DNA from 3 places in the Sunxiuqinia rutila genome. Region 2 is predicted to be linked to each of the others. Evidence: riboswitches for the same ligand, from Rfam matches in the RefSeq annotation. Region 2 holds a riboswitch; each other region holds the start of a gene.
The links. Region 2 has a riboswitch for cobalamin ahead of ACRD6K_RS12695 (TonB-dependent receptor plug domain-containing protein). Riboswitches for the same ligand answer to the same signal wherever they lie in the genome.
Positions count from the first base shown of each region.

Region 1: another riboswitch for cobalamin. It lies ahead of ACRD6K_RS09460 (TonB-dependent receptor plug domain-containing protein); the one in region 2 lies ahead of ACRD6K_RS12695 (TonB-dependent receptor plug domain-containing protein).
Region 3: another riboswitch for cobalamin. It lies ahead of ACRD6K_RS09485 (ABC transporter substrate-binding protein); the one in region 2 lies ahead of ACRD6K_RS12695 (TonB-dependent receptor plug domain-containing protein).

Region 1 covers NZ_JBNGOT010000006.1:177,820-181,096, forward strand. Annotated here, with positions in the region: gene ACRD6K_RS09460 (TonB-dependent receptor plug domain-containing protein) at 1-1,230, opposite strand, end outside; cobalamin riboswitch at 1,317-1,516, opposite strand; gene ACRD6K_RS09465 (hypothetical protein) at 1,580-2,773, opposite strand; gene ACRD6K_RS09470 (ABC transporter ATP-binding protein) at 2,803-3,277, opposite strand, start outside.
Region 2 covers NZ_JBNGOT010000009.1:25,798-29,074, forward strand. Annotated here, with positions in the region: gene ACRD6K_RS12695 (TonB-dependent receptor plug domain-containing protein) at 1-1,714, opposite strand, end outside; cobalamin riboswitch at 1,826-2,005, opposite strand; gene ACRD6K_RS12700 (hypothetical protein) at 2,189-2,719, shown strand; gene ACRD6K_RS12705 (3-keto-disaccharide hydrolase) at 2,797-3,277, opposite strand, start outside.
Region 3 covers NZ_JBNGOT010000006.1:182,363-185,639, forward strand. Annotated here, with positions in the region: gene ACRD6K_RS09475 (FecCD family ABC transporter permease) at 1-87, opposite strand, end outside; gene ACRD6K_RS09480 (cob(I)yrinic acid a,c-diamide adenosyltransferase) at 563-1,090, opposite strand; gene ACRD6K_RS09485 (ABC transporter substrate-binding protein) at 1,087-1,914, opposite strand; cobalamin riboswitch at 1,997-2,201, opposite strand; gene yedF (sulfurtransferase-like selenium metabolism protein YedF) at 2,351-2,776, opposite strand; gene ACRD6K_RS09495 (glycine betaine ABC transporter substrate-binding protein) at 2,846-3,277, opposite strand, start outside.

The sequences.
Region 1 (3,277 bases), on a different contig from region 2:
CAAATCATTCGTAAACAGGCGATATTCCGCACCCAGTGAGGGGGTAAAAGGAGCATCAAAATCGGTAACAAACGACTGCCGCAGGTTAAGGGTCAATTTCAATCGGTGCCAAAAGGTGGCAAAAGCTGAAACATAAGCATCCAAATGCTGCTCGTTATCAACCACCTCATCCGAATAGGCATAGACATCGGGCACCATGTATTTGTACTTTAGTCCGGCCTTGTAACCCAGGTTCGAATTAATATCCTGCTTCACCTCCAACTCCGAAACCAACCGGTCGGTTCCAATGCGTTGCACATCGATGCTGTCATAAACCTGCATATCATGCACATAACCAACTCCCAAACGGTAATTTAAGCTTTGTTTGTTGTTTTCATACTGCGACCAAAACCGCACATGCTTGTTATCCAGCTGCTCCGTGGTTTTATAATGAAGGTTGCTTGGCATGTTGGGCTGAATTTCGTGCCAATCGTGTTCCAGCCAAACGGCTGATTTAATAAATTCTCTTGAATTGAACCGGTAATTCAGCTCCTGAACCAGCCCTTTATTTTCAATGGACGCCCCATTTTGCCGGTCAGCTACCGGCTCACGGTTCTCCACATCTCCGGTATACGGATTATCAAAAGGGAAATCATTCTTCTTTTTGTAGTAAAACAGACGGGTAACAGACTCCCAACGCCCATTCCCAACAAATACTTTGGCTCCGTACAACTGCTCTCCAAATGAGCCTTGAGTAATGGTTGATTGCACTTTCATCCCATCCGTCCAGTTACTTTTTAGTCCGAGGTAAATGGCTCCTCCGATCGACCCTGACCCGTTCACCGCCGATGAGCTTCCGTATTGCAAATCCAGCCCGTCAAACAGGTACGAGGGCACCGACGACATGTTACTATGCCCCAAGGTTAAGGAATTGACGTTGAGCCCGCCAAAATTTACGGAAGTATGGTCGGGCGCTGTTCCACGCAACCGGATGGTGGATAAACCACCCGCATTGGACTTTACATAGATTGGGGTAAAACGCATCAGCAACTGATCCAGACCACCGCCTGAAGACAATTGCAATTGCTCGTTTGAAATGGATTCCAACTTAGCACCGGCCTGGTACTTTTTCACGGTGGCGTAGGTGTTTACCTCGTCCAGCAAAATGGTGTCCGAAAGACTGTGCTCCTGAGCATAAAGCCCACCAATAGCGAGCACCAGAAGTCCTGATAATAAAATAAACCGTCTCATTTCTAAATTAGTAGAATGAGCTTAGGATAAGATTGTGAAAAATACGCGATTATTATTCACTAGCTTTATTCCCGAAGCTTTTGTTCATATTCAAAACGGATTTTGGCAGGTCTTCTGGCTCACCTTGCTTTCTGACGCCTTCCCGTTCTGATAAAAGAACAGTGGCATGGGGTTCAGAAAGCTGTATTAAGGCTTACAGCTGCGGGTACAGCTCCGGATTCTAACCGGATTCCCTATTCATCCCGACCGCGGAACGATCGTTGGAACCAAATCCGTGGCAAATGTAGGAATAATTTCTGTTTGAAAAAGGCTTTTTCCACTTCTCCATTCAAAATCAGGAAAAATGAGGCTAATAGCTGAAATTGATTCTCAAGCCCAGCAACAAGTGCTCGTCCTGCTGAGCGCCAGCCGTTTCTAGCCACTGGAGGTGAGGAGAAAGATAAACCCATTGGTTGAACTGATTGCTAATGTAAAGCTCAGCCAGCCGCTCATGCTGGTCGTCGCCAGAAAGCTTGGTATCGCCATAAGCCAGGCCAACATTAAACTCCCGGTTCAGCACCAATTGCTTGAACCCGATGCCGGCACTCCAGGCCCGCTCCACTCCAAACCATTCGGCCAGCTTCGATTCATTTTTAGCATAACGCCCAAATATGGTGAAGGTGCCGGCAATCAGCTCATCCGCCGAAAAACCAAATCCCTGGCTATTTCCTGCTTCCGGATGTTCATAGCCATAAATCCGGAAGTTGGCTTCCCACTTGCTGCCTGGAAACAGCATAAAGCCCGTTTCGGCAATTTTAAAGTGATGCCGCATCAGGTCATTGCCCGAATTATCGAGGCGATTTAAGCCAACCTGAAGGTAAAACCGGTTCAGGAACGAGCTTCGCAGCCGGATTCCGGGAGAGTTTGGAGGTGCTGGCAGTGCCGTGCTATTCACAAAGGCTCCGCTTAAAAACTGGCTGGTTTCGTCGTTGGCATGCAGGTTATTATCGAAGTAATTGGTCACATCAATCTTCCCAAGGTTCACCGTCAGTATGTCTTTCAAAGCCCGAAACTCAGCCCAGGCTTCCAGCACCACCAAGTGGTCAATTCCTTCAGCACTTTGGGAAGAACCGGCATCGGCATTCAAAACACTCCGATTGGGTATAAGCTGATCCGGCCCGTCACCCCCCACGGCCTCCAGATCGAAGAACAAAATGGTATGCGGCCCAAAGCTGGTAAAGGCAAAAATATCAAATGAACCGACGCCCTGGTAATTGGCATCCGACCTTGGTTCTACCTGAACACTGGCGGTAGCCACTCCGTTAAACTGCAGTTTTCCATCGCGTTGGCTAAGCGCTTTCAGCAGCTCGTCCACCTGCTTGCGCTTGGAGCGCTGAGCCTCGGGAATATCAGCTCCTTCCTGGGTTTCAAACAAGCCCAAAAACTGATTGATTAGTGTGGTATCGCGCTGGTCGGTTCGTGGTTCAAAAACAGGTAAGGCCAGTCCTTGCAGGCTGAGGATCACCAACAGCACCGCCCCAAAAATAAGTCGTATTGGTCGCATAGAACTTGCTTTTGCTCAAGCAAGTTAAGTCAATTATGCGAATCTTTCATCATCTTCTCACTCACCAAAAAGATAACGGGTTTGTTGGAGTACGGATTGGTGCGGGTAATAACCGGCGTTTTATAAACTTTTTCGATGGTATCGAAGGAAAGGACTTCCTCAGGTGTTCCCTGGGTAAACAGTCTCCCTTCGTTGAAAAGAATCAGCTGATCGCAATATTCCGAGGCCAGATTCAGGTCATGAATTACCATCAAAACAGTCAGTTTCATCTCTTTATTGAGTCGGTACAAAAGGTCCAGGATCTTAACCTGGTGCGTGATGTCCAAATGCGAAGTCGGCTCATCGAGAAGCAGCAATTCCGGTTCCTGTGTCAAGGCCCGCGCAATGGCCGCCCGCTGCTGCTCTCCCCCACTCAGCTCAGTCATCAGCTTGTCTTTATGCTTCAAAACATCGGTCAACTGCATGTAATGGTGGGCTTTTTCATAATCCCCTTTCGACTCGAAA
Region 2 (3,277 bases):
GATTCTTTCGAGGAGTAAAATCCTGCGCTTTCTGGTAAGTATAAGTTCCTTTGAGGTTCAGCCAAACCTCAAAAGGCAAGTCGAAAGTTGCTGCAGCAACCGCATCAAGTCCGCGGATCTCAACCTTCCCCAGGTTCATCATCATCCAACGGTACATGCCACTTCCTTTTGGCACTGCTACGATCTTGTTGGTCACCTCATTGTAATAACCATCGGCCTGCAATTCCCAATGAACCAAGGAGCGATTCGCCATCGTTTTAGCATACTTAAAGCCAACATTGTACTGATGCGTAAACTCAGGCTTCAGTTTGATATTTCCGATGTCGGTGTAGTACAAATCATTAAACGTAGGCATCCGGAAAATGTGCTTATAGAAGGCCCGGAAAGTCAGGTCGTGATTCTCAAAAGGAGCATATGAAAAGAATATAGCGGGTGTTATTTCCTCCTTGCTGGGTGCCGAGCTTGCCGCTTGCCCGTCGCTATTTTCTGCTGATGTTATATTTTCATTGATAAAGGTACCCAGCACACTTGCCTGCGACTTAAACGCCCCCAAATCAAGTGCCGTAGCCAAAGCAACCAAAGCTGATCTTCGGGTTGGATAGACCAATCCTTCCAGATCCGACTTTAGCCAGTTCCATTGTAGGTCGGTTGACAAAGAAATATCCCAATAAGTCGTGAGTTGATATTTTTGAGCCAAGGAAGCATAGGCCTCTTGCTGTCGAAAGGAATTGTCAATATACATCAAGGTTGTATCCGGATTCAGATACCGCATGCGATCGTTGGCATACTTCATTTTGAGCATCAAATCGTAACGATCGGTGATTACTTTTCGCCAGCCTCCCTGCACAAAAAAGTTGGTATCCCACTGGCGCTGCGCATTCATCCAACGATTGTTTACAATGGCACCGGGAATCCCCCGTTCCGAATCGTAATAGTAAGTTTTCACCTCCCAGTGCCCATCTTCGGTTCTGCCATACAAGCCACTTTCTACCCGAAAAGCATGAATGTCTCCGTTTTTTCGAATAGCTGTTGTATCGTAGGCCACCTCGTTGCTTCCTGGCAAAACCCGCTTGTAACGGAACTTGTACTTCCCAGAGGAGTGAATATACTCTGCATTGATTGAAGCATTTACCTTTTCCGACAACTTGCGTTCGTACAGAAAAGATGGATTCGCCAAGTCAAATGATCCTGTTCGAAAAGTAGCTTTCAAATGCTCCTTTTCCTGCCCCGAAAAATGTGGACGCCGAAATTTGAGGTAAATTGCTCCGGAAGAGCCATAATCCCGGGCAGGCTGAAAAATATCGCTTTTTTGACCGTTATACAGCGAGATGCTTTCAATATTATCCAAGGAAAACTTTCCCAAATCGATTTGTCCATTCTGGGCATTTCCCAACTGAATTCCATCGTAAAAGACGCCCATGTGGTTCGTCCCCATGCTTCGCACGTTGACCGTTTTCAGGCCACCAACGCCACCGTAATCTTTGATTTGAACGCCTGCAAAGTACCGGATAGCATCTGCAACCGAAAAGCTATTTAGCGCTTTTAATTGCTTGCCGTCAAGCTGTTGAGCTGGAATAATTGACTTGGAGGTTGGCTGAGGTGCGGCGATGAGCACCTCCTGGATATGCTGAATGCTATCCAGCTTGCTTTGAGCTGCCAAAATAGAAGGCAGAAAGAGACAAAGCAGTAATAAAAAAAAGAATTTTCTGTTCATTTGATGCTAATCCTTAACTATTACTACTTTCAGGAAAAGACATACAAAAACAGAAAAGCAGTTCCGCAGAAGAACCTTTCCATCTCTAAACTTTAATCCCCGAAAGTTTAAAAACTATGTAATGTATTGGCAGGTCTTCTGACTTACTCATCTTATGCACCTTCCCGTTATTCACAGTGGTTTGTTTCGCATAAGACCTTCGCGAGCTTACAGCAGCGGGTCTGTTCAGGATTCTCACCTGATTCCCTCTTAGCTATGCAAATGCATAGCACCAACAATGCGACAAAAGTATGTATTATTTTAATAAAAGTAACCGTTCGACAAGAAATTAGGCCTCCTTTTTCTCAAACGACAATTTATTATCTCCCTAGTGCACTCAAATACAGCGCTCCGAAGACAACATACAATCGAAAGCAATCCAACAAATCTTAACTTCAAGCCCGGAACGTTTAAAACCCGGCAACATGTGTTATTTTGGGAACAGTCAGTTACCAGGCAGTCAACCTGACGGGAGGCTGGGGCGACCATAACTTTTGGCATGGTGGCGCACGCTTATTTTACTCGTTCCTGGCAAGTCTGTTGGTTTACCGCTACAACTGGATCATCAAAAACAAACCAGGATTCATCGGTTTAAGCATCCTTTTGTCACTCACATTTATAATGCCTTTCTTCCCACAGAACTGGCTTGCAGAGTTGCTTGTGATTGTCCTTATTTTCCCACTTCTTGTTTCACTTGGTGCTGGCTCAAGCTTGTCGCCAAAAATGGAGAAAGCATGCATCTTTTCAGGAAAGTATATCTTACCCGCTCTATATGACCCACGATGTAGCTATCTGGATTTTGGGGAACTATTTCTCACAGACCAATCCGGACAAAACAGAGCAACTTTGGTTATTACCATAGGCACTATTCTGCTGGTTGGCCTTAGCTACCTGATCAAGATTGCCTTTGATACCCCAGTACGGAATTACCTGAATGCCAAAAGCAGAAAGCATCTGAACTCCTAGTTTTGAGCAATATTACGACAGCATAAAAAAAGGGAGAACTATTAATAGTTCTCCCTTTTTCTTTAATTATTGCAATACTACAATTCCCGAATCCAAATATTGCGAAAACTCACTGGGTTGCCATGATCCTGTAAGATAATCGGACCATCGCCATGTGGCTTCACGGCATATTCCGGAATGCCGATGTATTCAGTTGGACCACGAACAATGACATTGTTTTGTACCAACACCCCATTGTGAATTAAAGTAATCCGCGGATGTGTAAAATAGGTTCCATCAGCGTTAAAGCGTGGGGCCGTATAAATAATATCATACGTTTGCCACTCGCCCGGTCCTTTGCAGGCATTCACCAAAGGCGCATGCTGTTTGTAAACACTCCCGGCCTGGCCATTCCGATAGGTGCGATTGTTGTAATTATCCAACACCTGCACTTCGTAAATGCCCTGTAAAAAGACGCCACTGTTGCCACGCCCCTGGCTTTCGCTCACCACTTCGGCTGGCGACCGCCACTCCAGGTGTAACTGAAAATCTTTAAACTGACGCTTGGTCTTAATGATA
Region 3 (3,277 bases), on a different contig from region 2:
CAAACCAATGCCTGCCGAAAACAATAAGGCGGCGATTAAGGCCAGCACGGCCCCGATCCATTTAATGTATTTTCCTTGTCCGACCAATGTTTATTTCTTTAGTTCATAAGTTCCTGCGTTCATCATTCCGCCAATTCTATTACGAGTAACCGCAAAAACCGGTACATCTGCTTTTTTTATTTTATTCTTAGAAATGATCCGTTTTACGGGTTTTAAAAACACACGATAAAAACCAATCCTTCTTATTCGTTCAAACTCAACTGTCCTGTAGCCGGACGGACTGATTCTTTTCCATTCGATGAAAAGAATGCAAAAATCTTGTCAAACCGAACCCTCTGCCGGGCGCTTTGACGGCCCCCCACCCGTACCTGACAGGCATATGACTTTCTTCTAGCCTTTCGGAATTTTAAACTGAGCTAAATGTACCAGCAAAAAACCGGTACATCTGCTTTTTTATTTCATTCTTAGAAATGATCCGTTTTCCGGGTTTGTAAAAACACGCGATGAAAACCAATCCTTCTTATTCGTTCAAATCCAACTGTCCTGTAGCCGGACGGGCTATTTAAAATTCAATGCCTTTCCGACTGGGAATCCCCTCATCGAAGGGATGCTTCACCTTGTTAATTTCTGATACATAATTGGCCTTGGCAATGAGTCCGGCTGTGGCACCACGCCCGGTTAATATCAGTTCCATTGTTTCGGGTTTCGATTCGATAAATTGAATCAGATCAGCTTCTTCCAGAAAACCATCGCGTACACAAATCACAATCTCGTCCAGAATCATCAAGTCGGGCGAAGCGGTTTGGCAGTAAGCCGACAAATACACCAGCGCCTCTGCCACCTGCTTTCGAAGGCTTTCCGGGCTCACCGATTTATTGAAATTCGGGTGGCCGTCGGTGAATCCCATAATGGTGGCTCCCAGCTTTTTCAGGCTGTCAATTTCATGATAGCCATACAACTCCGGCCGCTTCATAAAATGGGCATACACCACCTTCAAACCTTGTCCCAGGGCCCGGGTGGCCAAACCAACCGAAGCAGTCGTTTTTCCCTTGCCTGTTCCGGTATACACATGAACCAATCCTTGTTTCATCGTTGGTAAATTTTAGTGATTAAATCCTCCAGAGACTCTACAAACGACAAGGGGGTTGGGCTGCAGGCCTTATCGGCATCCATCATGAAAATCTGATTTTTCTGCACCGCACTCAGGCTCGGATAGCTCATCCACTGGTTCTTTTCCTCTTCTCCAATCATGCCCATCAGCACCACCACAATGATGTCGGGATTTCGGATCAGCACCGACTCCCGGGTAATGCTCCCCACCGTCAGGTCGGATGCAATATTCTCCGTTTTTGAGAAACGGATGAAATCATTCATAAACGTATTGGGAACCACCGAAAACAGCGGATTAGCGCCAATCTGCAGCATAATTTTTTGTGACGGAGCATCTGCCGGAATCCGTTCAAGCGTTTGCTTCATCCGAGCTTTGGCATCGGCAATAAGCGTTTCAGCCTGTTGCTTTCTTCCTACCTGCTCGCCCAGATCAACAAACTGGCTGCATATCTCCTCAAAGGAGCGTGGTGAATCAAACACCAGCACATCCACTCCCAATTTCCTGAAGGTGTCAATGGTTTTGGGTTTGGTGAGCGAAGTGGTAATCACCAAATCCGGCTGAAGCAGCACGGCTTTTTCGTAATTCACCTGAATAGCCGAGGCCACCACTTCGGCCTGGGTGTCACTTTGCAGGGTGCAATAACTGGTACATCCAACCAGCAAATCGCCGGCACCCAGCAGGTACAGGTTCTTGGTCAGCGAAGGAGCCAGCGAAATGATTCGCCGGGGGGCTTGTGCGTGTGTTGCAACCACGGCAACAACCACAAAAACAAGCGTTAACAAATAACTCGAAATTTTCTTCATTCTACTTTTAGGGCTTTGCGCCTTGGAGAAATCGAATTGGCAGGAACCACGTTCCCGACGATCTTTTTTCCCGAAGATCCGGTTAAACAATCTGTTGTTGGCAGGTCTTCTGGCTCACCTTTCTTTTTTTGAGGCCTTCCCACCCCGGAAAACCGGGACAGTGGCTGGGGTTCAAAAAAGATTTTGCAAGGCTTACAGCAGCGGGGACTGCTCCGGATTTGCACCGGATTCCCTTATTAAGGCACTTTCTGATAAACAGAAAGCAGGCCACCACAACACCCGCAAAAGTAGAAAATAAATTTGGGAAAGGAGGAATTCCACGTAAGAGAGAATTTTTTGTGCCCCTGCCCCAAGTATCTTTTCCGCTTCGCTGGCTCTTTTCTTTCGATAAGTAAAGGAAGTCTGCAAGGAATCCAATCTGCACCAGTCCGATGCATCAGAGATTCACTACTTTATCGGCTACTTTCTGCAATTCAATAATGTCCATCATGGTGCCGGCCAAACCAACCTCCATGTTGTCGATCAGCCCAAAATGATTTAAACAGGTTTTACAAGCCATGAGCCGGACGCCTTTTTGCTCCAGCGTTTGCAGGATTTCGATAACCGGTGAGCCACTGCAGATAAGCTGAACGCCCGCATTGTAAAAGACAATTACCCGGGGCAGGTGGGTTTCTTCGTTCAGCAGTTTCAGGTAGTTACTAACCAGCAAAAGGCCCAGCGATTCATCGCCGGCTCCCATGCCGTGCTGTGTAATTTGTATCAGGGTGTTTTTAAAGCTTCCCATTGTAAGTTTCGTTTGACTATGAAGTTTGACTTGCTCCTGCCCTTTCCGGGAAACCGCTCGTTCCTCAGCGCGCAGGATATCAGCAAAGGTAAATCTTCCTTCCTTTTATTCTCCCAAAAAAGAAGTCAACTTCGAACGAAACCGGGCTTACATGATTTTTTTGCGATCAGGCTTCAGGTTTTTCACCCACTGGTTGATGATGTAGTCATGCTTGCTAATCCACTCACGCACACCATCTTCGGGACTGGCTTCACCAGTCATGGCATCAATAAGGCTATTGATTTGTTTTTCAGAAAGCTGCATGCGCTCGAAAAAACGAACCACATCCGGCAGACGATCTTCCAGCCCACGGGTTCCCAAGGCATAGATATTTTCCTTTTCGCCAAACACCTTGAGCGGATCATCTAAAAACCGGATGTCGAAACGGGCAAACAAGCCATGCGGCTCCCACCCTGTTATGATCACCTCTTCGCGACGCTTGTAGGCTTCGGTAAACAGCCTCACCATTTCCTGCTCCGACAGGTTTTTCAGCTGAACCGTTTCAAGCATGTATTGCTGCATGGCATAGCGCGCCTGGTA